Regions from separate parts of the Lysinibacillus sp. FSL W8-0992 genome, predicted to be linked through region 1. Evidence: riboswitches for the same ligand, from Rfam matches in the RefSeq annotation. Region 1 holds a riboswitch; each other region holds the start of a gene.
The links. A riboswitch is a leader RNA that binds a small molecule or an ion and turns the genes downstream of it on or off. The one in region 1 is predicted to bind cobalamin.
Positions count from the first base shown of each region.

Region 1 (10,247 bases):
AACTTTGGTATAATTAAAGAAGTTTAAAAAAGATTCTTCAACTTTCTCAATGAAGTCGGTTGTCGTTTTTTGAAGTGAAGCACTCACTTCAGTTGGAAAGTCTTCTGTATATTTTGAAATATTCTCTTGCATATGACCCCACATCTCGGATAATTTAGAAATATAGTAAGGTGCTTGCTTTGAAATGGAAATAATTTGCGACATTAGTTGCGTAATAGTAAAGTAACAAATAATAGAAATAAAAATAACACTTACTATGTATATAAAAGCAACAGCTATTTTTCGCGACATTTTCCATTTTCGTTTAAAAAACATAACAATGGGTTCTAATAAAAAAGCTGTAACACCTGCTAAAATAATTGGCACGGAGACAGGAATGATAAAATATAAGGCTATAAGTAGGCATATAATCGCTAGAGTTCGTATAGTCAACTTTCGAGTTATAGTTCTATTCATAAGCTCTCCTTTTATCGTTATTTTTAAGTAAAGTGTAACATAAAAAAATTAAAATTTGAAAACGTTCTGAAAGAATGAAGGTAGGGATAAATCATGGAAAAAGAGATTTTGCAACTTTTTAGTAATTTAACAGAGCGTGACCGTGAGATTGAATACGAGTCGTATAGAAGATTGATAAAAATTATGCAAGAACCAGTAGATTGGACATATGCAGTTTGGGAACAGCTTATTAAAGCCCTTACATATACAGATGGACATGCTCGTGCACGGGCAGCACAGTTTTTATGTGCATTAGCAGCAAAAAGTGACCCGGAAGAACGTGTTCTGGATGATTTTTTAAAAATTTGGGCCGTAACATATGATGAAAAAACAGTAACTGCAAGGCATGCTCTTCAAGCAATTTGGCAAATTGGGCTTGCTGGACAAGTTCAAAGGGATTTAATTGTTTCGTATTTAGCGAAAAGGTTCCAAACATGTATCGATGAAAAGCAACCATCGCGTATTCGATATGATATTATTGTCTCCTTCAAGAAATTGTTTGATGCTACGAATGATCAAAACTTACTGGATATTGCAAAGAGATTAATAGAAGAAGAGCAGGATATAAAATACAAAAAGAAATATAAAACAGCCATCCGTTAAAATAGCGAGATGACTATTTTTATGCCCAAGTGTGTTATTTTGAAGAAAGAAAAGTTATTGATTATAATGAAAACAGGAGGATGGATTCAGTTTTTGATAGGTCTTATATACTGACGTAAGCTTTAGTATAAGCGAGAGCCAGAAACTATCTATAAAGAGGAAACACGTAAATCTGCAACTGTATATAGCATAGTAACAGTATAATTTTTGTAAATAAGAAAGGGTCGGGTCGAAAAAATGGGGATTTATAATTATTTAGTGAAAAAGCCCAATGGTGAAATTTTATCAATGGAGACATTTCGTGGAAAGACAATGTTAATCGTCAACACAGCCAACCAATGTGATTTTACATATCAATTTGAAGATTTACAAAAAATGTATAATAAATATGACAAGGAAAATTTCGTTGTTTTAGGTTTCCCATGTAATCAGTTTGGACAGCAGAACCCAGAAGATGGAGTTGAGACAACTCAACTTTGTCAACTTAACTACGGAGTAACTTTCCCGATTTTTGAACTAGTTCAGGTTAATGGAGAAGAGACACATCCGTTATTCAATTATTTAAAGCATGAAGTAGATTTTCGTGAATTCGGAAAGGCGAATATGCAGGAAAAGATGTTAGCTGAGGCTATTATCCAAATTGCACCTAGCTTTTTAGATGGACGTAACATTCGTTGGAACTTTACGAAATTTTTAGTAGATAATCAAGGTCATACAGTTGAGCGCTTTGAACCAACAGATTCACAATTAGATATTGAGCAAGCTATTGAAAAAATTTTATAACTAGCTATTTTAATCAGAATTTTTAGGCTGGAATAACAAATAGCGGATCACTATGTAGAAATAGTGCTAAGTTTTGTATAAATATATTCGAATATTCCACAATCTCGCAACTACTCTTTCGAATCAATATATGATAAACTGCTAATCAAGTGAATAATTCTTGCAGAATAATGGTGCTAACTTTAGCATAATCGGGAATTCGGTGTAAAACCGAAGCTGTTTCCGCAACTGTAAGTACAAGAATCATAAAAAATGCCACTGTCGAAAAGGGGAAGACCCAAGATGGGAAGGTTTTATGATATCGCTACTGCATTGGGTAGTGAGCTGTACGAGCCAGGAGACCGACCTTTATTTAATGTATAAAAACTCTTCGGAAGCTAGGAGGATATACGGCAAATACATAGGCAATGTCGCGTGAGGCGGCACTATATATGCTATTTTCGTCGTTCCCTAGGGAGCGGCGTTTTTTTATGCACCTGTAAAGCAAAATCTGTTCATGAAAGAAAGAAGGGACTAAGTATGAAAAAAGATGCCCGTTATTCTTGCTACCCGTTCATGCGTGAAAAAATATCTACAGTAGATTTTGAGATTCGTACGGATAGTTTAACAACTCATGTCGGTGTAGCATTGACGGCTGTAAAAGCTGAAAAAGTTGAAGTAGTGGCGACAGATTTATTGACTATTTTACCAATGGCCTACCATGTAAATGGCTCAGTACGTGGCAAATTAGCGGTAACGGAAGAAGATTTGTTATGGCTTAGTGAGCGCTATGATTTTTATGTGGGGCATGTAAAGGAAGAAATCCAAAACTTTGTTTTACCACAAGGTACGGGGGCTGCAACTGCGCTTCATTTATGTCGTAGTGAGGCAAAAAAATCATACCGTGTTCTACATAAAGTTTCTGAGGAAAGAGAAGTACCAGCCATCCTTTTCGACTACTTAGGATTATTAGCTAATGTATTTTTTGTAATGGCTGTATACATGAATCAACAAGCTGGTATTGCTGAAATACCGTTTATAAGCAAATCATATCCGATGAAGAAAAAGAAGGAGAATGTGTAAAGTGAAGAAACTATTTAAATTCCAATGGCTTACAGTGTTAATGTTAGCACTTGTATTGGCAGGTTGCGGCACAGCAAATGAAACTAAAAAGGACGATACATCGAAAACAGGACAACAAGCTGAGCAAACAGGCTACAAAGTGACAGATGATCGCGATGTAGAAGTAGCATTTGATGCAGTACCAAAAACGGTTGTGTCATTACAACCGAGTAACACTGAAGTTCTATTTGCACTAGGTGTTGGCGATAAAGTAGTTGGGGCAACTGAATATGATACGTACCCAGAAGAAGCAAAAAAAATCGAACGAGTGTCAGATTCCGTAACATTCAATAGCGAGAAAATTGTAGCGTTAAAGCCAGATGTTGTAATTGCTTATTACACAGGTAATGACGAGACACTAGATGCCCTTAAAGGTCTTGAAGATGCAGGCGTGAAAGTATTTGTTATTAAATCAGCCGCATCATTTGAAGATGTTTTTGGAGATATTCAACAAATCGCTGAAGTGATGGGTGTTCAAGATAAAGGTGAGCAATTAAACAAAGATATTAAAGCGAAAATTGCGGATGTGCAAGCAAAAGTAAAAACTGTAGAAACACCGAAAAATGTTTATTTAGAAATTAGCCCTAAGCCAGATATTTATACAACAGCAGCTGGTACTTTCCAACAAGAGATTCTTGATGCAGCGAATGTGAACAATGTATTTGGTGATCAAACAGGATGGGTAAAAGTTTCTGAGGAAGATGTTATCGCGAAAAATCCTCAAGTTATTTTAACAACAGTAAACTATGTAGAAGACTCAGTAGGCGAAATTCTTGGGCGTGATGGATGGAATACAATTACTGCTATTCAAGATAAAGCAGTAAATTATATTGATACTGATATTTCCAATCGTCCAGGTCCACGTATTGGTGAAGCTGTTGAGATGGTAGCAAAAGCAGTATATCCCGAATTATTTAAATAAGGATAAATGGTGAAAGCCAACCATTAAAATTTGGGCAAAATAGATAAAGTGTTAGATTGACTGCAATCAATCTAACACTTTTTTGCTTGTGAATGTTGTTGTCCGCTAAGTACAGGCTTCACGGTCTTCAACCTCCGATATCTTCAAGACAATCGGTGATTCATAGACTTTGAATCTCTACTAAAAGGCATTGTGAATAATTGGTATTATCTTCAGTTGTTCTATAAAATAGAACTATAAATGATTGCTTAAATAAGGGAGGCGTAGTGGATGACACAGTTTGACATGAAGGTTATTCCGTTTGAGGCAGTCTTAAATTTCCGCGATATGGGTGGCTATAAGACGCGAGATGGCAGAGTGGTTAAGAATGGATTGCTATATCGTTCGGCTGCACTAGGTAAGATGACACCGGCGGATAAGGAGCGCTTTGAAGCACTAGGAGTAAAAACAATTTTCGATTACCGAGATCAACAAGAGGCTCAAAATAATCCTAACCCCACATTCAAGGGAGCAAAGTATATTCAAATTCCTGCAAAAGGCAACCACGCATTTGAGATGCCGACAAATACCGGCGGCCACAATTTTTATAAGGTTGTAAGCCCAGAGATGTTCCGCGATTTTTATGCACAAATGCCATTTAACAATGCTTCATTTAAAAAATTAATGTCTACAATTCAAAATCCAGATAATTTAGGCCTCGTCCATCACTGTGCCGTAGGAAAAGATCGAACGGGAATTGGCGGTGCGCTCATTTTGCTCGCTTTAGATGTACCCGAGGAAACCATTATGCAAGACTATTTAGATACGAATATTTATTTACGCCCTATGGTAGAACGAATGGCACAGGCAATACAAAATACTTTTAATGACCAAGAGTTACAACAGTTCCATGCATTAATGTCAGCACGTGAGGATTATTTGCAAGCTGCCTTCGATGCTATAGATAGTCGTTATGGTTCGAAAACAGTGTTTTTAGAGCAAGAGTTTGGTTTAACAACAGAAAAACGCCAGCAATTACAAGAAAATTGCTTATGCTAATAGGCCGCCCTTTCACAGTAAGTTAGTGAGAGGGATTTTTTTGTAAGCTATTCAAAATATTTTTGTATTAGCTATCCTTTACAGTAGTAAATCTGTGATAAGATACAATAGATTTTTATGTAATATAGAGAGAAGTGAAGTTGTTGGGAAATGCGATTAGAGAGAAACATTCGGCAGACCAATTTAGTCTATTTCATTTAACATGGCCGATTTTTTTAGAAGTTTTTTTATTTATGTTGATGGGATTAGCCGATACATTTATGTTAAGTGCCTTATCGGATAACGCTGTATCAGGTGTGGGCGCAGCAAATCAATACATTCATATTGCGATATTAATTCTTGAAGTGGTAGGCAATGGTGCTGCGATAGTTGTCTCGCAATATTTAGGTTCAAAAAGATTATTAGAGGCTACAAAGATTTCAGCGTTGGCAATTACGATGAACTTAATTGTTGGGCTGATTATGAGTGCTCTGTTTTTCTTAGGCTCAAGCCATTTAATGACGATGATGAATTTGAAGGGCGATGTCTTACAATATGCCCAAAGTTATTTAGTCATAATTGGTAGTTTTATTTTTTTACAAGCTATTATTAATGCATTAGCGGCTATTATTCGTGTACATGGTTGGACGAAGCAGACAATGTATGTATCACTCGGTATGAATGTCGTTCACGTCGTGTTAAACTACGGTTTGATTTTTGGTAATTTAGGATTGCCGGAATTGGGTGTGAAAGGGGCTGCGATTTCCTCCATTATTAGTCGTGGACTTGCGGTTATTGTATTTGCATGGCTGTTGTATCAGGTAATGGAGATACGTGTGAAAATCGAATACTATTTCACTTTTTCAAAAGAGTATGTTAGAAAAATTTTAAATATCGGGTTACCGTCTGCATTTGAGCAAGTGCTTTATCAATTTTGCCAAATTGTCTTCCTCTATTATGCAACTTATATAGGATCTGAAACGCTTGCAGCAAGACAATATGCAATGAATATTTCGATGTTTACGTATTTGTTTGCGGTTGCAATCGGTACGGGGACAGCTATTATTATTGGCCGCTATGTAGGCGCGGGTAAAAAAGATGAGGCTTATCATCAATTATGGATAAGCGTGCGCTCAGCTTTTATTTTTACAATACTAATGGTAAGTGTAGTGACGATTTTTAGAAAACAGTTAATGAGCATATTTACAGATAATGCAGAGATTATAGCCATTGGTGGGTCTGTATTAGCATTAAGTATTTTATTAGAAACAGGTCGTACGATGAATATCGTAGTTATTAATTCATTACGTGCTTCAGGCGATGCAAGATTTCCTGTGAAAATCGGCTTTTTATCGATGGTCTGCATGAGTTTGCCACTTGGCTATTTATTTGTATTTGTTTTAGATTGGGGACTAGTAGGGATATGGTTAGCTATTTCAGCAGATGAATGGATGCGTGCCATTATCGTATACTTTAGATGGAAAAGTCGAAAGTGGGAGCGTTTTGCAATTGTCTCACCTACTGAACAAAAGGAGGCGAATTAAATGGGAGCACTTTCTAAACGTGCTGCAGGAGCAGCGTTAATAGATGCAAATATCGGGTTATTTGCTTGTCCGATTTGTCAGGAGTCCATGCAGGTCTATGATCAAGGGAGGCTTACATGTTCAGCAAACCATTCCTTTGATATTGCTAAGCAAGGTTATGTAAATATGCTGACGCATAGTGCAGCTTCTAAATATAGTAAAGATCTTTTTGAATCCCGTAAAACGATTATTGATAGTGGTCTATATGATCCACTAGAGGAGAAAATAGCAGAACTAATAGGAGAAGCCAAAACAGTGCTTGATACAGGCTGTGGAGAGGGATCACATTTAGCCCGTATACTGTCGCAAAAACAAGGGATAGGCATTGGTATTGATATTGCAAAAGAGGGTATTCTTGCAGCTGCTCGGCATTATCCAAAGCAAATCTGGTGTGTTGGTGACTTAGCAAAGAGTCCATTTGCCAAGACAAGCTTTGATGTTATTTTAAATATTTTATCCCCAGCTAACTATGAAGAATTTAAACGATTGCTTACATCAAATGGATGTGTCGTAAAAGTGGTACCACAAAGTGGCTATTTGCAACAATTACGTTCACAACTTTATGCTGATTCTGCAAAAGAAACATACTCCAATGAGCAAACTGTAGAACGCTTTCGTGAAAGTTTTTCAAATGTCACAGTAGAGCGTATAACTTATACGGTGCCACTTGCTTCTGTGCTCGTTCCTGCACTGCTTGAAATGACGCCGATGGGCTGGCATAAGGCGCAGCATGCAGAAGTGACTGTAAATGAAATCACGATTGATGTCGATGTCCTAGTAGGTCGGGTCTAAATAAAATAGTTTTGACTTGGACAATTGCAGTATACAACTCTTTTCGATTACAATGGTAATAACTATTGAATAAGGTAGGAATAAAACAGTGTATAAATTTACGGCAAATCTTGTCAAATTGATATTAAAATTATCAGGTTCAAAAGCACGTGTATATGATGAGCAAAACTTACCGAAAGATGGTGGGTTTATTATTGCATGTACACATACAGGGTATGTGGATATATTAAACTTAGGTGTTGCAGTCTTGCCTCGTGAAATTCACTTTATGGCGAAAAAGCAATTGTTTGATATTAAGGGGCTTGGCTGGCTTATTAACCATTTAAACGCCTTTCCAGTTGACCGTGACAATCCAGGACCAAGTGTTATTAAAGTTCCATCGCAGTTGCTGAAGGAAGGGAAGATTGTTGGGATTTTCCCATCAGGTACTCGAAACTCAGAAGGATCTGATTTAAAGCAAGGTGCTATAACGATTGCACAGCTGTCTAAAACACAGATTGTTCCAGCTGCTTACGTTGGAGCGCGAAATGCTGGCGATGTGTTTAAGCGTGGGAAAGGTTATCTCATCTATGGTGAGCCGTTTTATGTAACAGGCAAAGGAAAAGAAGGGCGTGAGGAATTTACACTCCATCTTGAACACGAGCTTATAGCCTTAACAGACGAATTAAATAAACGAATTGCAGCGGATAAAAAATAATACGGACAGCACTCAGAATCAAGTTGATTTTGGGTGCTTTGTCGTAGGGGGCATTTTTCATGATTAATGTACTTTTTGTTTGCCTAGGGAATATATGTCGCTCTCCAATGGCTGAGGCAGTTATGCGAGATTTAATAAAAAAAGAGAAGTTGCATGACAAAATAAAAGTAGATTCGGCTGCAACAAGCTCTTGGCATATTGGCGAGCCTCCACATCGAGGTACACAAGACAAGTTGCGAGAATATGGTATTTCGACGACAGGAATGCAAAGTAGACAACTACATAAGCAAGATTTTGACCAATTCGATTACATTATTGGAATGGATGAAAATAATATTCGTAACATTTACACGATGCTTGGAAATCCCGATTCTCCAAAAATTTTTCGTTTTTTAGATTTAACGGACCATCGGATGGATGTACCTGATCCATACTATACAGAGGATTTTCAGGAAACTTATGATTTAGTGCTAGAAGGCTGTCGGGCTTTATTAGAAAAAATTAAGCAAGAGCAAAAGCTATGAACATGTAAGAACGATTAAGAGCCTTAAAATTAAAATATTTCATGCAACAACCTGTTCAGAAAACATTACGTTAGACATTGGTATATCTAGCTTTGTAAGCATCAATATGTTATTATTTGCAGAGTAAAGATACGAAAAGTATTTAAATACCATTTGCAGATGTGCAGTTGTACATCTATGATTTTTATAAACTTTATTTTCGAAAGAGAGTGGAAACAATGGGTCGTAAGTGGAACAATATTAAAGAAAAGAAGGCGTCAAAAGACCAAAGCACAAGTCGAGTGAATGCAAAATTCGGTCGTGAAATTTATGTAGCAGCAAAATCAGGCGAACCAGATCCTGAATCAAATCGCGCTCTTAAAGTTGTTCTTGAACGTGCTAAAACTTACAGTGTTCCTAAACATATTATTGAAAAAGCAATCGAAAAAGCGAAGGGTGGCGGCGATGAAAGCTTCGATGAACTACGCTACGAAGGTTTCGGACCAGCTGGAACAATGCTAATCGTTGATGCTTTAACAAACAATGTTAACCGTACAGCTTCTGATGTACGTGCGGCATTTGGTAAAAACAACGGTAACATGGGCGTAAGTGGTTCTGTAGCTTATATGTTTGATTCAACTGCAGTTATTGGTTTAGAGGGCAAGACTGCCGATGAAGTTCTTGAAATTTTAATGGAAGCAGATGTCGATGCACGTGATATTCTTGAAGAAGATGAGACAGTCATTGTTTATGCGGAACCAGACCAATTCTTTGCTGCACAAGAAGCACTGAAGGCGGCGGGCGTTCAAGAATTCACTGTTGCTGAGCTTTCTATGCTACCTCAAACAGAAGTTGCATTAACAGGTGATGATGTAGCGAAATTTGAAAAATTAATTGATGCATTAGAAGAATTAGATGATGTACAAAACGTTTACCATAACGCAGATTTAGGTGAATAATTTTTTATTATAAGTCAGACCAGTAGCAATCCTTTGCTACTGGTTTTTTTAACTTAGGGGTAAAGAGCTATTAATGAAATCAAATCATGATGGATACAGACCGTGGTTGAATCAAGTTAAAGGTTCTACCGGATGTCGCAGATTTAAGGAGGAGAATTGTGCAAACTTTTTTAGCTATCGTTATATTTTTAGTGACGTTATTTTTAGTAATTGTCCAGCCACGTAAATTATCTATCGGCTGGTCTGCATGTATAGGTGCAGCATTTGCCTTAATGCTCGGTGTCGTAACAATCAACGATGTCGTGGCAGTTACCGATATTGTTTGGAATGCAACGTTATCGTTTATAGGGATTATTATTATTTCCCTCATTTTAGATGAAATCGGATTTTTTGAATGGGCTGCATTGCATATGGCTCGACTTGCGAGAGGAAGTGGGATTCGGCTATTTATCTATATAGCCTGCTTAGGTGCGATTGTTTCTGCATTATTTGCAAACGATGGTGCAGCACTAATATTAACGCCAATCGTCTTAGCGATGGTAAGAAAGTTAAACTTAACAGAGCAAAGGGTATTTCCGTTTATCATTGCGAGTGGTTTTATTGCAGATACAACGTCATTACCACTAGTAATCAGTAATTTAACGAATATCGTGTCAGCGGATTATTTTAATATAGGTTTTATGGAATATGCAGTGCATATGGTCGTGCCTAATATCGTTTCTTTAATCGCTAGCATTTTCGTGCTATATGTTTTTTTTAGAAAAGTCATTCCGAAGCAGTATTCAATGGAAG
Region 1 covers NZ_JBBOZQ010000001.1:1,096,455-1,106,701, forward strand. Annotated here, with positions in the region: gene ytvI (sporulation integral membrane protein YtvI) at 1-456, opposite strand, end outside; gene NSQ74_RS05325 (hypothetical protein) at 550-1,098, shown strand; gene NSQ74_RS05330 (glutathione peroxidase) at 1,336-1,881, shown strand; cobalamin riboswitch at 2,036-2,245, shown strand; gene NSQ74_RS05335 (hypothetical protein) at 2,401-2,943, shown strand; gene NSQ74_RS05340 (ABC transporter substrate-binding protein) at 2,945-3,904, shown strand; gene NSQ74_RS05345 (tyrosine-protein phosphatase) at 4,175-4,942, shown strand; gene NSQ74_RS05350 (MATE family efflux transporter) at 5,086-6,465, shown strand; gene NSQ74_RS05355 (putative RNA methyltransferase) at 6,466-7,296, shown strand; gene NSQ74_RS05360 (lysophospholipid acyltransferase family protein) at 7,385-7,993, shown strand; gene NSQ74_RS05365 (low molecular weight protein-tyrosine-phosphatase) at 8,053-8,517, shown strand; gene NSQ74_RS05370 (YebC/PmpR family DNA-binding transcriptional regulator) at 8,736-9,455, shown strand; gene NSQ74_RS05375 (arsenic transporter) at 9,614-10,247, shown strand, end outside.

Region 2 (10,247 bases), 170 kb from region 1:
CCCTCATTATCTGTTGCTGCTTGCCAATTTACCTTTGCCGCTGTACTACTTTCAACATTGACTTGGATTGCAGAAGAGGCATCCCATAATGGGCTTGCTTTAATAATTGGTAAAAATGCTTGATTTGCTACAGCTAGATAGCCTGCTTCACTTAAATGAATGTTTTCTGGATTTGGTAAATAAGTTGGCACATCTTTAGCCACAACGTCGAAAGTCGGCACAAATATTGCACCTGCTTTTTCGGCAGTTGTTTTAATAGAAGCATTCATAATTCCTAATAGCATTTTAAATTGTGTCTGCAGCTCTTCGCTATAATATGGGAAAGAATTATAGTAGCCCATAACATAAATTTGCACTTGCGGATTCAGCTTTTTAATTTCCGCTAAAATGGCGGCTATATTACTTATCGCTTCTTGCGATGTTTTTAAAATGGCCGCAGTATCTATACCAGTTGTTGTTGCTTCTTTTAAAATAGGCAATAAATCGTTCGCACCAGCAGTTAACGTAACTAGCTCCGCTTCCTGAATCGACGCTCTAAGCTTTGCACGATCATTTGTATAACCAAACCCAGTCACAGGTTTTTCTACGTCACCTTGTAAGTCTGCCAACACATTTTTCGTTGTATAGCCTGAATAGGCAAAGCCTTTATTATAAGATGTTAACAAACCCGCTTGTTGCAATGCCTGTGCAACAAAATCTGTATAACCAAGACCTATTGCTCCAACCTCATTCATGCCATGTGCCAATGAATCACCTAGCGCCACATAATCAGCTTGTACGACCCAGCTTGGCGCAATGTCATCTTGCTTATTCTCTGCACTTGCTCCTACAGGGACTATTAACTGTAAAGCTAGTACACTAGCAGCTAAAAAACGAAATTTCTTTGAAAATTGCATATTCCCACTCCTCCTGCACATCTAATAATTTCTAGTTTACTAGATTGAGGATAAAAATGGGAACATTAATAGTAAATACCTAAAATCGCCCTATATTCACCTAAAGATTTACCCTATTCAGATTGGACCTTTCCGTAGACGCCTCCTCCACCAACTGCAATATTTAATTGTCCTGTTCTAGCTAAATCAATCATCTTTGCTATTTTAAGTGGCACAATTTCTGCAAGCTGCTCGGTTGTAATACGATGTAAAATTGTCATTTCAGTTCCAAATGCGTGAAGTAATCTTTCCATCATTTTCGGACCTAAACCTGGTATAAAATCAAGTGGTACTTGATGAATATACGGTGGTCTCTCACGTTCAGCACTATTCAAATCAGATAGTTCCATAATTCGAGTCGCAACGCCTTTCACGATTTGTGAACTTCCACACGACCTGCAAATTGTATCCCCATCGTTTAACTGCTTACCACATTTAGCGCATACTGTTTGATGGTATTTGCCAAGCAATGGGTTTAACCCATAATTAGCTATTACGCCTCGCCCATCCTGTTCATGGAGTGCCATCTTTAATTCGGTAAAATTAGCTGCCTTTAATCGTAGTTTTTGATATTCACGTGCAATTTTGCCAAGCGAATGAGCATCCGAATTAGTCACAAATGTATACCGCTGAATTTCCCATATATTTTTTACCATATTGGTATCAGAGCTTAAACCAAGTTCTATAGCATCTATAAGCTGTGGATCAAACACTTCAGTTAAACTGTGGTGAACGCCTCTTCCAAATAAACTTTTAAATGGTGTAAAAACATGCGCTGGAATAAAAAGACCCCCTAATTCTCGAACTTTTTGTTGCAGCGCTTGTCCATCACAATAAATACGCTGTGAACTTAAATGAATGTTTTTCATAAAGCCTCTCATCCAAACCGAAAAATCTTCCATCACTGCGATAGTAGGAAAATAAGCTAGCACATGAATTGGGCCATGACAGTTGCTATCATAAATCTCAATTTCCGAGCCTGGAATAAGCGTAGTTTCTTGAAACCGAAGGCCCCCTTCCGATAACTCTTCTAGTTCACCGCGTTTTATCATCATCTCCATCTCAGCAAGTACTTCTGGCGAATGACAATCAATAATGCCGATTATATCAAGCCCTTTTTTTGCACTAGTCATCTCTAAAATTCGCGATAATGTTAAAGTTTTACTTCCCGTAATCTTCACTGCTCGCCCACTCATTGTTCGTCCAATGTGAATATGTAAATCCGTATAATAGTCCTGAAACATGTATACAGCTCCTTTTGTTCGATTATAAAATGAAAAAACCTTACATTGTTGCAAGGCGTTTTCATTATTTAAGATGGATGGTTTTGATTTGTACTATTATCAGTGTCGTATGAACCTGAACCTTGATTTGGTGTTGCCGCTGCATCATAAGCAACTAAAGTAACACCAATTTTCTTTTCTAGCTCATTAATTTTTTCTAGCTGTGTGTGATCTAATTGTGCAAATTTAATCTCTTCCATATTCGTCACGCATCCTTTCAAAAGTAACGTTCCCCGAATATCTCACAACTATACAAAAATTAAACCGCAAAAATCTTCTGAATTGTTTTGGTGACTGGCATTAGCATAGACCCTAACAAAAGCATCAGACTTCCTATATCATAAAAATCCACTTCGCTTTCCGGCGAGCACATTGTAAGCCGCAACCGTCGCTGCGCGCCGCTTGTTGCGTCTTACGTTACGTGCGTTCCCGCAGGAGTCTACGTGGATTTTTACTTGGTTAACCATAAAATTCAATACTTACACAGTAAATTATTTGTGTGACTGGTGCTCCGCATATACACCTAACAAAAGCATCAGACTTCCTATATCATAAAAATCCACTTCGCTTTCCGGCGGGTACATTGTCAGCCGCAACCGTCGCTGCGCGCCGTTTGTTGCGTCTTACGTTACGTGCGTTCCCGCAGGAGTCTGCGTGGATTTTTACTTGGTTAACCATAAAATTCAATACTTACACAGTAAATTATTTGTGTGACTGGTGCTCCGCATATACACCTAACAAATATCAGACTTCCTATATCATAAAAATCCACTTCGCTTTCCGCGGGCACATTGTAAGCAGCAGGAGTGTGCGTGGATTTTTACTTGGTTATTTATAAATACCCTACTTGCAATGCTTTATGCAAATTGTATCAGAATTGTTTGAGTGACTGGCACTTATGTAGTTTTTGTGAATTGTTCAGATACATATGTTAAATACGGTTTGCCTGTCAGTGGATGTGTTTGAATATCGGCGTATACTCCAAAAACATCACGAAGCAGTTTAGGCGTTAACACTTCTTCTGGTGTGCCGTAATGAACAATACTACCTTGTTGTAAAACATAAATTTGATCACAGTACATAGCAGCCATATTCAAATCATGTAAGGCAGCGACAACAGTCAAATGCAATGTTTGAATTAAGTCCATTAATTGTAATTGATGCTGAATGTCTAAATGATTAGTAGGCTCATCTAAAATAAGCACTTGCGCCTGTTGTGCTAGTGCACGTGCAACCATCACTCTCTTTTTTTCTCCTCCAGAAAGGGAACTAAAGCTGCGTGTTTCTAAATGGGCAATACCCGTTTGAGACAATGCCTCTTTCACTATTTTAAAGTCTTCCTTATCGTCCATTTCAAAAAGCTTCTTATGTGGCGTTCTTCCCATGCTCACCAAATCTTTTACATTAAAGTCGAATAACACAGGTGTTTCCTGACTAACTACGGCTAAATTTTTTGCAATCGCTCTACTTGATTGCTGAAAAATATCTTCCTCATTCAATAATACTGTTCCACTTTCGGGCTTTAATAACCGATACATATTTTTCAATAGTGTCGACTTTCCACTACCATTAGGACCAATTAAACCGACAAATTGCTTTTCCTTTATTTGAATGCTTACTTCTTTTAATATGCGCTGATCATGAATGGAGAATGATACATGCTTCGCCTCTAATGTCATACCTTTAATCTCCTTCACCAAATGAATAATTGTTACGGCGTAGTAGCCAAATGAAAAATGGACCGCCACAAAAGGCAGTAATGATTCCAATTGGCATTTCTTCTGGAGCTATTATCACGCGGGCAATCGCATCTGCCCAAACTAAGAAAATCCCTCCTAATAATGCGCTAATAGGGATAACATATTTATAATTAGACCCTACTATTAATCGCACGATATGCGGAATTATTAAACCAACAAACCCAATGGAGCCACTTACCGCAACGAGCACACCTGTTAGTAATGATACGAGTAGTATCAATTGAATTCGAAATTGTTGAAGATTAACACCTAATGTGACCGCCGCTTCTTCCCCAAGTAGTAATAAATTTAAATTTCGATAATGTAGCCATAACAAACCAAAAACGATGAAAAAGATAATAGCTGGAATGAATAAATTACTCCATTTTGCGCCCGCAAGACTTCCAAGCATCCAATACATAACGGCTTTTATACCGCCCTCTTCCTTAGACATCATTAACATAAAATTTGAAGTAGCAGATAATATAAACGATACAGCCATTCCTGCTAGCAACAAACGGAAAATAGAAATACGTCCCCCTACACGTGACAAGAAAAATACCAACACAATTGCTATAAAGGAGCCTAGAAAAGCAGCTACTGAAAGGGCGTAAATACCTAAAAATGAAAAAGCGCCTAAAATGATGACAGCCGTGGCACCAACTGTCGCACCTGAAGAAATACCTAAAATATATGGATCTGCAATAGAATTACGGACAAGTGCTTGCACAGCTGCTCCAGCAATAGCTAAACCTGCTCCAACAATGGCTGCAAGCATGACACGTGGGACACGTATTTGCCATATAATAATTTCTTGTGAGCGGCTCCAATCAGGCTCTATCGTATTTGAGAAAATAGGAATTTTCGAGAAAATAACCTTCCATACATGTAGCGGTGTAATTGACACTGAGCCAATCATAATAGCAACCGTCATTGAAGCAATCAGTACTAAAAGAAGGGTCAATGAAAATAGCATAAATTTTTTATTCATTTGCTTATTAACTCCTTATCAATCTTGATAAATACGAAGCAATAAAAAAGGGTATTCTACGCACGAATGCATAGAAATACCCTAGGTTAAACAAAGTTGGAGAAGTATCCATCAATTGTCCGTAATTGCTTGCATCCTCGTGGGCATTACAGGTATGAACTAATTGGCAGGTCTCCTGGCTTCGATTCAACGTTACTATGATTGCCTTCCCATTCTAAAAACAGTGGCTACTACATCATAGAACTCCTCGTTACAGTTGCGGGACAGCGTCGGACTTACACCGACTTCCCTTTTAAGTGGCACTTGTTAACAAGCGTCACACCATTAGTTTCTGAAATTTTAAAATTATGACGATTCTATCATACATAATTATCGTAGTCTATAGCTTCTTTCATCTAGGAATCAATCTTTCCTCTTTTCAACTTCATACAAATGGATTTTGCACAAAACCTAATCCATAATTTCTGCACATTTACTTGTTACATTAAAGACAAATAAATAGTAAGGAGGAAATTCATATGGTATTAAAAAGAAATTTTTTCCTAGGCTTTATAGCAGCAATGGCTTTACTAATATTATCAGCTTGCTCTGACGATGCAGCGAAGACGGACTCTGCTAATGGTGACGCAATGGACCATAGTGCAGAAACAGGCCATGGAGAAGAGATGAATCATTCCAGCTCGGGTGAAGTTCCATCCACTTTAAAAACTGCTAAAAACCCTAAATTCCCTGTAGGCAGTACTGCTATTATTAAGGAAGGACATATGTCTGGGATGGCAGGCGCCGAAGCAACGATTGTTGGGGCATATGATACAACTGCCTATATTATCTCCTATGAACCGACTACTGGTGGAAAGAAAATAGAAAATCATAAATGGGTAATACATGAGGAATTAATAGATCCAGGTGTTGCCCCATTGTCTCCAGGCACTGAAGTCAAAACAGATGCTGCACATATGAAAGGCATGGAAAATGCTACTGTTCGCATTGATGACGCAGTACAAACGACCGTTTATATGATTGATTTTCCATTAACAACTACTGGTGAAGAAATGAAAAATCATAAATGGGTTACAGATAGTGAACTAACGTCAAAATAAAAACGAAACACCCTCTGCCATCAGAGGGTGTTTGTAATTACTTTTTGTCAGCAAGCTTATGCCATTTATAGCCGATTCCCCACACTGTCTGTAAGTAATCATCAACAGGAAAGCCACTTTTCCTTAGTTTTTCCCGTAAATTGCGGACATGCGAATCAATTGTTCGGTCTTCAATAGTACCGTTATATCCCCAAACTGTATTAATTAAATGCTCTCTTGAGAAAACTTTATTTTGATATTCAAGAAACAGCGCTAACATCGAAAATTCTTTCGGCGTTAAAACAATAGCTTCTTGTTGAAAAGACAATTCAATAGATTCTTTATTTAATCGTAGCCCTTCAAAAAAAATGATAGTTTCTTCAGTTTTTGTTCTTCTTAATACAGCATGTATGCGTGCTACTAACTCTTCCTCGTCAAAAGGCTTTAAAATGTAGTCGTCTGCTCCCAAATTTAAGCCTTTTATAATATCAGCCTGTTCCGCTTTTGCTGTTAGCATAATGACCGGTACATCCCAAAACTTCCTTATTTCCTGACAAGCTTGCCAACCATCCATATCTGGCATCATAATATCTAACAGCACTAAATCTACATGATTTTCTTCTAAATAGTCTAAAGCATCTCTAACTGATGACATCGCTATGCAATGAAAAGAAGGCTCTAAATAAAGCGTTAGTAACTCCAGCATCCTTGGTTCATCGTCAATTAATAATAATGTTTTCATTTGTTCCTACCCCTTAAATAATAATTCAAAAGTAGTCCCTTTGTTTTCCTCACTAACAACGGTTACTTCCCCTCCGTGTGCATGGACAAGCTCTCTAACAATAGCAAGACCTAATCCCATACCTCCATGTGCACGTGCACGAGATTTTTCAACCCTATAAAAACGTTCAAAAATATAAGGTAATTCCTTCTTCGGAATCCCCTTTCCAGTATCTTTAACAATGATTTTTAGTAAGTTATTTTGCCTTTTTACTATAAAAAAAGTAGAATCTCCAGATGAACAATAAGTTAATGCATTATTTAACAGATTCAAAATAATTTGCTCTAGCCTTACTGAATCGGCCATTAATGTTAATCCCTTTTCACATTGAACAAACAAGTGTATCTCTTTTTCCTGAAAAGCAGGTCTTAGCTTTACTTCGATACTTGCCACTAATTCATCCAATTGAAGACGTTCTTTGTTAATTACAAATGCGTTTTCATCCATTTTTGCTAAATCAAATAAGTCTTTAATTAACGTTGAGAGCCGATTCATTTCTTCAATAATAATGCCTAAATATTTTTGGCGATCCTGCTCCGTTAAATCTCGCTTGTAAAGAATATCTGAATAGCCTTTTATAAAGGTAATAGGTGTTCTTAGCTCATGCGCAATACTTGCTAAAAACTCCTTTCTTTCCTCTCTTAAATGATTTAAATCATCGGATAACTGTTGTATGGCATTCGCAAGATCGCTTAATTCATCTTTGCCATTAGTCGAAAGGGCGACAGTAAAATCTCCTTTATTCATTTTCAACGTCGCTTCCTTCATAGCCATTAATGGTTGGGCTAATTTTCGAGATAACACAATAATGACGGCGATCGTCACCAATGCCGAAACGAGGCCGACAATTAGAAAATGTTTGTTTAGTCGTTCCATTAACGCATGGATGGAATCTGTATTTTGAAACATAAACACATAGCCAACAGTCTTTTGCTGTTTAAGAATAGGACTAATCGTTGCAATATATTTTTCATCCTGCCAATTTTTCTCTAATACCTGACCACTATAAGGCACCCTACCCTTGAGCTTCTTTAAATAAACGTGTATTTCAGGGTGTGAAGATGAAGCAGCTAAAATTGTTCCAACATTATCTGTGATGACAACGTCTGTATTTTCTCTTGATTCCATTAATAATATATGTGATAACGTCTCCTCATCGAAATTTTGCTCTAATATCGTTCGATGTGAATTACCAGTTGTCTGCAAGTTTATTAATTCTTCTTCAACACGCGAGTTAGTCAAAGAAACATGTAAAAAAAACATCATAAATGTTTCTATACAAAACAATGTAATAAAAAAGATTATTCCAAGCTTTAATGAAAGTTTTTTCATGCCTTAACCACCTATATTTCAAAATGATAACGTGTAAGTGTGAAGATTTTATGCAGAAGAAAGATACTTTTATAAATATTATAAAATAAAGACTTCACGCCCACTAATTTTTCATCATCATATGGCATTTATATATGTAGCAATCATAAAGAAACGTGCCAGGCACCCACACAATTCTGAAAACTCCAAGATGTTTATAACTTAGTAAAAATCCACGTAGACTCCTGCGGGAACGCACGCAATGTAAGACACAACAAGCGGCGCGACAGCGACGGTTGTGGCTTACATCGTGCCCGCGGAAAGCGTAGTGGATTTTTACGATTGAGGAGCCGGAATTATGCTAGGAATATAAAAGAGGTGTCAGGCACACACACAATTCTGAAAACTTCAAGATGTTTATAACTAAGTAAAAATCCACGTAGACTCCTGCGGGAACGCACGTAAAGTAAGACACAACAGGCGGCGCGACAGCGACGGTTGTGGCTTACATCGTGCCCGCGGAAAGCGTAGTGGATTTTTACGATTAAGGAGCCGCTGATACTTGGGTCTTTATAAAAAAGAGCCAATAAGTATGTCGTATACTTATTGGCATCTTTTTATTAAATATATTTTTTAACCCAGTCTAAGAAGTTTTCAATTACTGTATCAAGGAATTTCACAGTACCTTCATCTGTTAAATTGCCTTCAGCATCAAATTTCGTGTGTACAGCACCGATATATACATCATTACCACTAAGTAATGGAGAATTAATTCCAGGTGAGAATAAAATATCACGTAAATGTAATTGTGCTTTAACAGTACCTAAATTACCCATTGATGCTCCCATCATGAACGATGGTTTGCCAACCATTACTTTGTCTACACGAGATAGCCAGTCAATAGCGTTCACCATAACCCCTGGCACAGTTCCATTATATTCTGGTGTTAACCAAAGTACCGCGTCAGCCGCTTTTACTTTTGCTTTAAAATCTAGTACTGTTTGTGGTGCTTCATTTTCGATATCTTGATCATACATTGGTAAATCGCGTAAGCTCAATACTTCTAGTTCAAGCTTTTCTGTATAACGTTTTTGAATAAATTTTGCTAATTGCATATTATAAGATTCTTTACGGATACTACCTACGATTGCTACTACTTTCATGTTGTTTCCTCCTAAATGGTTACTGCCATTAATATTTGTTAAGCTATTTTATTTTATACCGCCCTAATAATAGGTTGCAAATTCTTCAACTGGTTTACGATACCCACGTAAGCGGTGACTACTTTCCTTTTCCTTGCCAATTGTCATCATCAAGACAATCTCATGTGTTGCTGGTACATTGAATAATGCGCGCATTTGCTGTTGATCAAAACCAATCATCGGACATGTATCCCAGCCTCGATTTTTTGCTGCTAACATAAAGAGCATAGCTGAAAGTGATGCGTTACGAATCGCGTCTTCCTTCATAAACTCCTCACCACGTTCTTCGTAAAACTTCGCATTATCATCAATGAGTCCTTCAAGTTCATAGTTTGTAATAATGCCTAGATCAACCATCCCTTGACTAATGTGAGCCGTTTGCTTGTATGCTTCCTTATCGCCTAGTACTAAAATAACTCCGGAAGCTGAATGTACTTTATATTGTCCATATGCAGCCTCGCGAACTCTCTCTTTCAATTCTTGATCTAACACAACGATATATTCTGTATGTTGCAAGTTGAATGCTGAAGGTGCAAGCTTGACGTCCTCTAAAATCGGTCGGATATCCTCCTCCGTCATTACAACACCGTCTATAAAATTATTTGCCGATCGACGTTTATCAATTAACTTTGTAAATTCCATGTTGACGTACTCCAATCATCCATTATGCTTTAGTAAAATTGTGTTCCTTAAGAATAAATGACACCTTACTCATATTCTTTTTCAAATGAAACCGTACTTCTTACAGTATCAATTGGACGAACAAGCCCTTCAATTTGTGCACGTTTAGGCTCTAAGAAAGGCGGTAATGATAGTTTTTCCCCCAATGTTTCATAGGGCTCATCACCCATAAAACCAGGGCCGTCTGTCGCCCATTCAAATAAGATTTGTGGTGCTACACGTGCATATAGCGATTCAAAGAAGTG
Region 2 covers NZ_JBBOZQ010000001.1:1,266,349-1,276,595, reverse strand. Annotated here, with positions in the region: gene NSQ74_RS06195 (S-layer homology domain-containing protein) at 1-896, opposite strand, end outside; gene NSQ74_RS06190 (endonuclease Q family protein) at 1,010-2,179, opposite strand; gene NSQ74_RS06185 (hypothetical protein) at 2,248-2,418, opposite strand; gene NSQ74_RS06180 (heme ABC transporter ATP-binding protein) at 3,115-3,897, opposite strand; gene NSQ74_RS06175 (FecCD family ABC transporter permease) at 3,902-4,948, opposite strand; cobalamin riboswitch at 5,097-5,289, opposite strand; gene NSQ74_RS06170 (YdhK family protein) at 5,467-6,048, shown strand; gene NSQ74_RS06165 (response regulator transcription factor) at 6,086-6,769, opposite strand; gene NSQ74_RS06160 (sensor histidine kinase) at 6,776-8,140, opposite strand; gene NSQ74_RS06155 (NADPH-dependent FMN reductase) at 8,740-9,282, opposite strand; gene NSQ74_RS06150 (nitroreductase family protein) at 9,346-9,963, opposite strand; gene NSQ74_RS06145 (ring-cleaving dioxygenase) at 10,029-10,247, opposite strand, start outside.
Region 2: another riboswitch for cobalamin. It lies ahead of NSQ74_RS06175 (FecCD family ABC transporter permease); the one in region 1 lies ahead of NSQ74_RS05335 (hypothetical protein).

Region 3 (10,247 bases), 2.8 Mb from region 1:
GAGAATTTTTTATCTTTAGTATCCTTTGTTACTTCGACTGTTAACTCCTCGTTTTCAGCAAGTTTAATGCTATTAAAAATTGAAGTAGGGACTTCTATCTTGAAATTCTGTTTGCTTTGAATAACTATCTTTTGAATGTTCTTTTTAATATAATCTTGAATATTTTCAGATTTAATAATTGCTTTGTTACTACCATCTTCAATAGTAATTTCAGCTAATGAACTATCTTTATTTGGTTCTTCAGACACTGCATCATCGTCTTTATTATCTTTTTCTGTTTCTTCAGTACATTGTTTATCATCGGCCTTACATTTTACTTCTTCTTTACATTTATCTGTTTCTTTCTCTTTACATTCTTTATTTTCTTCACCTTCACCTTTACCTCCACTTTCGATACCATCAACATATCCACCGATATCCTTACCTAAATCAAGTGTGTATAGCCATTCCACAGAATCCCCAGGTGATAATTTATAGAGTCCTGCAGAATAAGAAGGGAATTGACCATTTACACGATACATCCAACCACTTAAAGGACCGCGGTCGAATTCATAAAGGCCCGCAATACCATCGATATATGTGCCATATTGTGTTTCTCGATAGCTTAAATCGATACCATTTTCAGTTGTCACACGTTTTAATGCATCGAATACTGTATCTCCGGTATTTAGTTGAACAGTAGTTGTTCTTAATGGAATCTCGGAAGAAGAAATTCTAATTAAAAATGTTGCATAACCACTTGGGATACTTCCCCCTGGGTTAGATGGATTTCCACCTTCTCCCGGGTTTGAAGGGTTTCCTCCATCTCCTGGGTTAGATGGGTTCCCACCTTCTCCTGGGTTAGATGGATTATTAGACTTCGTATCGGACGTATCATAAAGTGCTGTTTGCCCGTTTAGCAGACGATGATAGGCTGCTAATGTATAGCCAACCTGCTCGGTAGCCATTCCGTTTGCTTGCTTTTCGTTTAAATCGTGTTTAAAGCCACCGTCTTCTGGACTGTAATAAGTCATAATATTAGCAATTACTTTATTAAAGCGAGGATCTTTATTCGCATCAATGCCTATGCTCGCAAGTGCAGTAACAACCTGAGCAGCGCTTTCAACATTTTCCATACCCCATGATTTATAGCCACCATTCTCTAATTGCATAGCAGCCAACGTATCTAATGCATTATTAACAGCTATCTTAACTTTTGAATTGTTGTTATAGTATGGAGCTAGTGCTTGTATAGCCATAGCTGTCATATCTGGATCAGACTTTGTTCCTGATAAAGCCCAGCCGCCATCAGCTAATTGCTTGCTTAAAATGTGCTCCATCAGCATTTCAGGAGTTGTTGTAGCTGTTTTTGGTAGCTCAAAGTTCCATGTGTTAAGAGCAATTAACCCAAAATACGCACCATTTACACCTTGCCAAATTACTTGGTCAAAATCAGATAGTTTTTCAACTAAGTTATAACCACCGACATTTGTTGGATCTTTACCAATTGCAGTAAGGGCAATAATTAAACGTGAGTATTCTGTATATTTCCGTTTATCGAGTACGCCATTTTTTGCAACAACATGGTCAACGACATTTTTATAATACGTTTCGTAATATTCTTTCGGTACTTCATAGCCTCCGCGAGCTAATGAAATTATCCACCACTCATTATCGAATTTAGGGTTAGGTAGTTTATCTACCATGTATTGACCAACAGTTTTATAAGCCTTCAAAGTTGTTGTATCAGCATTAGTTTTTGTTCCAACTTTTTTCGCTTCATTAAATATCGTTGTGGCCTGATTTAGTGCTAAAACTTTCGCATCAATAATATCTTGTTCCGCTGTATTATCTGCTATTAATTGTTGGGCAGATAAAATTATATTTGTATAGGCATCTTGTACAGCTTGAGTAACCCAAAAATCAGCAGGGTCTATATTTTTTCCATCAGTACTTATTTTTACAGAACCCTTGTTTTGTTCTGCTTTCTCAATTGCACTTTGTAATACTGATTTATCAATGACTACTTTTTCATCTGAAATAATCGAAATTTCTGGGAAGATGCTGTAGTAGCCTTCTCGAGCTGATGCATTAAGGTTAGGACTCGCTCCAGTTATTGGATTAATATTGTGGTGTTCACCTATTGGACTTCCAAAAAAGCTCAGACGAATATGCCCATCTCGTAACTTGTATTCACCCTTATGTTCTTGTGGAATTGTAAATGTAACACTGTTTGCCTGCGTTGCCATATTGTATTGTCTTGCATCGCCCGAAACAAGAGTATTTTCAGGACCAGCGAAAAATCTCAGCTGACCTTGGAAGTTATAAATACCAGAAAGTTTATTCGCAGGGAAAGACAAGCCTTTTAAAGTAACTTTAACTTTATCTCCAGGTACTATTTTTTCATTTGCTGCTGTTAAGTTTTCAATTGTTACATCAAGTGGACGTGCTGTCATCACGTGATACTCAGCTTTTCCATCTTTTTCAACCTTAACTATATTACGTCCTTCAGTTAATAAAACTGTGAAAGAGCCATTTCCACTAGATTGAACACTTTCTGTTGAAAATTCACCATTTCCATAGGATGCTGTTCCTATACTATGATTAATTTCCGGACGCAAAACGCTTACTGAGCTTCCAGAAGTCGGAGTAAAAGTATAATATGCTCCTTGTTCGCCTTGAACATAGTAAACACTATCAATATCAGCATCAAAAACACCATTTTGTAAGTTTAGAAGGTCCCCACCTTTTTTACCTTCATTAATTTTTTGATTACGTTCTTTGTTACTTTCTATACCTGTAGAAATACCTGTTTCACCTTGACCAACAGTCACAACAAAGAGACCGACATTTTCTGGCCAAATAGCACTAAATGCATCATTCGCATCACTAATGTATCCGGAACCATTAACCTTCAATGCGTCATACGTCACTTTTACAACAGCTGTACCATTTTTCAATGCTTTGACTGTCGAATAACTTCCTGGCTTACCAGGATCAATTTGAATTACATCATCGCCTGTTATGATTTCATAATGGAAATCAGGCTCAAAGAAATAGTTGTTAATTCCTTCTATTAATGCTTGCCAGCTTCGTAATGTTAGTAAATTGAAGCTTTCTCCTTGGTTTAACTTCAAATGATTTTGCTCATTAATATTTAAATAAATATTACCTTCAAGATATGTTCCTTTATTTAAAATTGCTGTTGGCGATTGAATTGAGAGCTGTTGTTTTGTAATTGCCAATGTTGCATTTTGAGCATTTGCTTTAAATGTACCTACATTTGTAAGTTTTCCTGCTTGGCTAACTCGGTAGTTATAATCACCATTGTTTGTTAACTTGAAAGAAAATGTTTTTGTACCATCCGGGTTAATCGTAGCTACCCCTTCAGGCAGGACTTCTTCAAATGCAATAAAGTGTTTAATTTTTTTTCCTACAAATAATTCAGCATCTTCAGGGACTGTAAACTTAATATCCCCAGAAAACGGAATAGCTGCACTAATTGTTTGAGCTGTGGCCGAAAGTGTTACTGTAGTGCTATTACTAACTGGAACATATTGTGTATGCTTTGCATCTGGCTCAAACGTATAGTAGATTTTTTCCCCTACTAGAGCTAGTACTGGAGTCTGTCCTTGTGTTGTTACTTTACCTAGTTTTAATGACGTATCGTTCGGTATTTCTTGCCCAACTTTTACAGTGTAATCGCTATTAACATTCCAACTTGTATTACTAGCTTTAAAATTAAGCTGGCGGAATTGAAATTCTTGATTTGATTCTGCTTTTACTGTTAGCTGACCACCGCCAACACTGTTATGATTGCTATCAAATCCTTCGTAGCGATAACTTCCTACTGGTATAGTTGCTGTATAAACATTGTATGTCCCTTCAACACCAGAGCCTATGTTTATTTCTTGCTCATTCGTATCATAAAGCTTTAACATCACAGCTTTATGTGCCACAGTAATTTTCACTGTGCTAGTAATATCCGTTTGTAAACCAGGTTTTTTACTAAATGCATTTGTGGCTTGATTTAGTGCTAAAACTTTTGCATCTATTTCTTCTTGACTGGCATTTTCATCTGCGATTAGTTCCTGTGCGTCTATAATTTCATTTGTATATGCATCTATTTCAGCTTGAGTAACCCAGTAATCAGTAGGAGCTACATCTTTTCCATCTAAACTTACTTTCACAGAAGCTTTTGTTTGTTCAGCTTGTTGAACCGCTGTTTGCAAAGCTGTTTTATCAGCTTTAACGATTTCTTCCCCTTCTCCATTTAAAGCAGCATTTAAATGGGTAAGTGCTGCATCCACATTTGTTTGACTACTCTCCATATTTTTAAGCTGCACGTAGGCGGCGTCATAAGAAGACTTTACTTGTTCATTTGCTAAAATTTCGTTTTTAGTTGGCGAGCTATTAATTTCGGCAATTTTCGCTGTTAACTCGTCTTTATTCGCTGGAGTAATTAAACTACTTCCCTCTAAGCCACCACCTAAATCTGCTCCATACCCCCATACTGTAAACTGCCATCTAATGATATCACCATCTTCTGGGAACCATTCAGAAGCACCTCGAGGAATAAAGTTATTATTTACAGCTACCATCCAGCCCGACATAGTTGTATAGTCCATTTGATTTAACCAGTCGGATTCTATTCTTCCATCAACTGGACCAGATTCATCAAGAATGTATTTTGGGACGCTCACTTCTCCAGGATCAGGATCAAAGACCCCTGATAAGTAAAAGCTTTCTTCTACAGACCCTGTAATGTCATAGTTGCCTTCTCCTAACAGGTTAACTATAACCTTAGCTATATTATCCCCTTCATAAAAAGGAACACGAACAGGTTCCTTTATGTATCCCTGCCCAAGTGTAAACTTCTCTACGGAAACCGTCACATAACCTTTAGGTTCAGTATTATTAAATATCGTCGCACTATCATTACTGGTAATAGGAGATAGTTCGCTTTCCGTTTGCTCGGTCATTTCTTTCTCTAATGATTCTTCATTAGTTTGAATACTAGAATCTGTTTCTAACTCACTAGCATCATTTTGTTGTGTCTCAGCGAATGCAACGGGTGATAATAACGAAAATGATAAGATAAAGACAATCGCTATATTCAACCATTTTTTATAAAAGTCCATTTCTTTCCCCCCAATTTTTATAGATGAATGCGCTTGCAATAACTAGAAAATAAAAAAGATGCTTCTCTAATAAAAGAGAGAGCATCCAAGGAAAACAGAAAAAGGCTCAAAATACTATTTGCCTGTCCATCTATTTGCCGTAAATTCTCCTAGCTTCCGAAGAGATTTAATACGATGAAATAAAGGCAGGTCTCCTGGCTTGTGTACCCTAATCAGAACCTTCCCATCTACTTGAGGCATTTTTCCTCGTTTGACAGTGGTGTTTTCTGGGGTCATCTACACATACAGTTGCGGAAACAGCTTCGGATTTGCACCGAATTCCCTATTAAGCTCTTAAAAGAGCACCTTTATTCTGCATTCGCTATTCACTTAATGCTAAGTTTAGCATAGTTTCCATTTTTTCAAAATAGTTAAAAAAAACAATCATTAATAATTATCTAAAAATAATGAAGTTGAATCTGCTTATATTTGCATTGATATCGCATATTATGTTCTTCTTATTTGCAATTCTATATTTAAGCACAAAAGTATTATCAATAAAAAACGCCAGAGCAATAATACTCTGACGTTGAAATCATTATTTTGTCGTTACTTTTCTTCCGTACGTCATCCATCTCCACACTTTTTCCAATGGCCCAATTTTGAAAAATTTAAAATAAATGATACTAAAGATGATTTGAATTACAAAAATCATAATGGCAATGATGACAATATAGGAAGTCGAAAGTACTTCGAGTCCCATGAGCGATATAATAGCTAACCCTATAAAACTCTGAGCTAAGTAATTTGTAAATGCCATCTGACCTACCCGTCCAATTGGCTGTAGCATTTTTACAACATTTTTGTGTTCTAGAATCAGGAATAAACTCGCTAAATAAAAATATGTAGTCGGGATTACACCTAAACCTAGTACTAATTGAAGCTTTTGATCATCATTTTGAGATGCAAACCAAATCCAACTAGATATAGCTACAAATATTGGAGCTGTTACATATAAGACCAACTTTATTTGTTTGGTAAGTTGTCTCACATTTCTTATCCAGTCAGCTTTTGCTACTAGAAAACCTGTTAAAAACATAATAAAAATAGTTATTGTATCATTCCCTAGTACATTGAAAACTGTTGAAAGGATAGCTAAGTTTGGCAAAAACATTTGCCCAAGTATGCTTACAATGTGAACAGTAATTATGCCAATAAGCCAGTTACGAATTGTATCAATCTGCGCTCGATAAAATGGTAGTAAGAACAAACCTATTACTGCATATGCAGAAAGGATGGAACCCCAGAAAAAAAATATGTGCACAATCCCAATAACAAATAATGCTAGTAAACGTCTTGCAAAACGCCATCGAGGCTTATCACCTCTTGCTTCAGCGCGTGAAGCAAAAATATAAAAACCGACACCGAAAAGAAATGAAAAAATGGAAAAGAATTTTTTCTCAATGAATATATCAATTAGTGTATCAATCACACTATTGAATTTACTATAGGCTGGCACCGGTCCTCCTTCAACTACTATTTGATAAGCACCTACATTAATAAATAAAATACCAAATAACGCTAATCCCCGAATAATATCTAAGGACACAATTCTTTCTTTTTGTGTAACGGATGGATTCATGCTTTCAACTCCTTATCTTCAATACTGCAATTCATGCTCCTTGGCTATTATATCTAGGCAACCTTACAGCAGTTTGTTGATTAGCTTACAAAAACCTTAACTGAAGGATTTCATTTATCTTAACGATTTATTTAAAATTGCAGTTTCTTAGTCAAACAATAAAAAAAAGGTCTGGATTAATTTCCAAGACCCTTCTTTTATTCATATTATTATCAAGCGTAGTCTAATGCATTAGTGGCTAATGAAATGTGAAATTTCGTCTCAATATTTTTCATGTTTTCCTTAGTTTTTCATCCCTTTTCAAAAGTTAAGACAACATATTTTATAGTATGTAGACTATTTTGAAAAGAGGTGACCAAGGTGAATAGGAATAGAAGATTAAGATTTTGTTATCCTGGCTATAAATATTGCGGACCTGGATGTTCAGGACCTGGTTCACCAACAAATGCTGTTGACTCTTGTTGTAAGAAGCATGATGCTTGTTATTCAAAATATGGTAGAACAAAAAATTGCGATGAATTATTTCAGCAATGTTTATTAGCACATATGAATACCAATAGCAAAATGGGCAGAGATGCTAGACTGTTCTTCAAAGTTTTTGATTTGCGTAATAATTTCTTTTAAACGTCAAAAGCCAAGAATGAACAACAAGTTTCATTCTTGGCTTTAAAGAAATATAAATGTCTATTGCCGTTGATTTCCGCTACGGGCGGCACTTTTCACAAAATTTTTTAAAAATTGTTTGAGTGCCTGGCACTTTTATGGGCACTTTTACTTAATTGGAATCCAAATTTCCGAATAGAGATTTTCGCTTGTAGGATCTTCCTCTGTATAAACCTCTAATTCAGGTGTTCCAGCAGGCTCATATGGATTCGACGGGAACCATTCGGAGAAAATTTGCTTCCATGCATTTTGCATCGCATCCGGCATTGGGCCATGTACTTCAAACACAACCCATTTTGATGCTGGCACTTCCATCGCTAATAAATTTTCCGGTACATCCGCCCCTACGTGATCTGTTCCAATCCAATAATCGATTAAATTATTTTCTTTATAGTTTTCGTCTGGTACACAAACACCCAATACCCCTTTAATTTGTCCATCATTTAATGCAAATAGTTGCTCGTCCATTCCTTGACGATTTACTTCATCCCAAAATACAGGAATACCTTGCAAATTCTCGCCTTTTTGGCAATTATACGTTCTTTTTACTCCTACAACTTGGAACTTTTCTTTTTCTACAATGTTATACTTCATTGGTTCTGCTCCCTTCAGACTCACCTGGATTACAAGGCGGTTATATGATTGTAATGGTCCTTGCTGTTTTCGTGCTTCACTCGGCGTTACGTTATGTTGCTTTCGAAATGCTTTTGTAAAAGCTTCGGGAGAGTCGTAGCCATATTTGAAGGCGAGATCGATTACTTTTATATCTGTATTGATTAATTCCTGTGCTGCTAAAGTCAATCTTCTTCGTCTTATATAATCCGCAATTGACATATCCGTTAAAATAGAAAATGTTCGTTGAAAATGAAATACAGATGCATTCACTTCGTTTGCGATTTGCTCCATTGTAATCGTTTCTTGCAAATGCTCTTCTATATAATTTATTGCTTTTTGAATCGACTCAATCCAACTCAAACTCAAATGCCCTCACTCCTTGCTTAAAGATTAACGTATTCTAGTTTTTTCTTCCTGTCTTTTTATGCTATCTTTGGACTGGTCCACTCAGTTGTATGCATAGTCTACTACATATCGACAATTTTCCAATCCTTTACTTAAAAGTACTACTACTTCAATAATAATCATTTATACAAGGCAATAACATAAAAATTTCAAGAAGTATCATGAACATTTAAGTGAGCGAAAAGCATCAACGGTAGCGTAACGCTACGAATAAAATCTTTGCAATAAGTGTTATTTGTTGCTGAAAAGTAAATAAATCAGCAATTTTATTAATTATTAGTAGATTCTTAGTATTTAATTAATTTAAAATAAACAGTATTATTAAGTATTATAGATATTTCATCTAATGACACAATACGCGGAGGATATGACATGTTAGAGATAACAAAAGAGATAACAACAAACCCAAAAGAAAAACCTGCAGCAGACCAATTAGGTTTTGGTCAATTTTTTACAGATCATATGTTTATAGTCGATTACACAGAAGGCATGGGTTGGCATGATCCACGTATTATCCCGTATCAGCCGCTTTCACTAGATCCTTCGGCAGCAGTTTTCCATTATGGACAAGCTGTATTTGAAGGATTAAAAGCTTATGCAACAGTGGATAATAGGGTCCTTTTATTCCGTCCTGACCGTAATTTTAACCGCTTAAATCATTCGAATGAGCGTATTGTCATTCCAGCAATTGATGAAGAATTGGCGTTAGAGGCGTTAAAGCAGTTAGTAACATTGGATCGTGAATGGGTTCCAAAGGCACCTGGAACATCTCTTTATATCCGTCCATTTATTATTGCTACTGAGCCACACTTAGGTGTACACCCTTCTAAAAACTATAAATTTATCATCATTATGTCTCCATCAGGCTCGTACTACAAAGAGGGCATTAATCCAGTAAAAATCATGGTGGAACAACATTTTGTAAGAGCTGTAGTTGGCGGCACCGGCGAAGCAAAAACTGCTGGTAACTATGCGAGCGCCTTAAAAGGACAAGAAATTGCGAATAAGGAAGGCTACTCTCAAACTTTATGGCTAGACGGTAAAGAACACCGTTACATCGAAGAAGTAGGTAGCATGAATATATTCTTCAAAATAAACGGAACAGTCATCACACCAGCATTAAATGGTAGCATCTTACCTGGAATTACACGTAATTCAATGCTTCAAGTATTAAAGGAGAAAAACATTCCAGTCGAAGAACGTCGTATTTCAATTGATGAAGTGGTAGAGGCTTATCATAATGGCACTTTGGAAGAAGCATTTGGTACAGGAACAGCTGCGGTTATTTCACCTGTTGGAGAATTAAAATGGCAAGATGAAAAAATAGTGATTAATAACGGTGAGATTGGTGAAGTTTCACAAATGCTTTACGAAACATTAACAGGCATTCAAAATGGCACGCTTGAAGATACATTTGGTTGGACGATTAAATTATAAAAATATACAAAAAAGTGTTAGATTGATCGAAATCAATCTAACACTTTTTTACTGTGATCGTTTTTGTAGCACAACATAAGCCACTAATATAATCGTCTCCGTTTTTTGTCGTTTAATGATATTGGAATAACACCAAAATAATTGGACCTTTTTCGCTTTCCCAAAGCTCAACAAAAAAACAATATCCATTTGGGAAATCATTTAAATATGCCTCATCATCAAGGCAAATGTTATTTTTATACTTAGTAGCCCATTCTGACTTAACATCATGTATTAATAAACACTCTAATGTACTTTTTCGTTCCGTTTGATAGTTACAGATAAATACTTCTTCTACTTCGCCATTAAAAATCATTTGTCCAAGTTCCTGCAACGTAAAATTATTA
Region 3 covers NZ_JBBOZQ010000001.1:3,849,484-3,859,730, forward strand. Annotated here, with positions in the region: gene NSQ74_RS19355 (S-layer homology domain-containing protein) at 1-5,120, opposite strand, end outside; cobalamin riboswitch at 5,288-5,484, opposite strand; gene NSQ74_RS19360 (DUF418 domain-containing protein) at 5,698-6,741, opposite strand; gene NSQ74_RS19365 (phospholipase A2 family protein) at 7,102-7,365, shown strand; gene NSQ74_RS19370 (AraC family transcriptional regulator) at 7,513-8,379, opposite strand; gene NSQ74_RS19375 (branched-chain amino acid aminotransferase) at 8,797-9,861, shown strand; gene NSQ74_RS19380 (hypothetical protein) at 9,974-10,247, opposite strand, start outside.
Region 3: another riboswitch for cobalamin. It lies ahead of NSQ74_RS19355 (S-layer homology domain-containing protein); the one in region 1 lies ahead of NSQ74_RS05335 (hypothetical protein).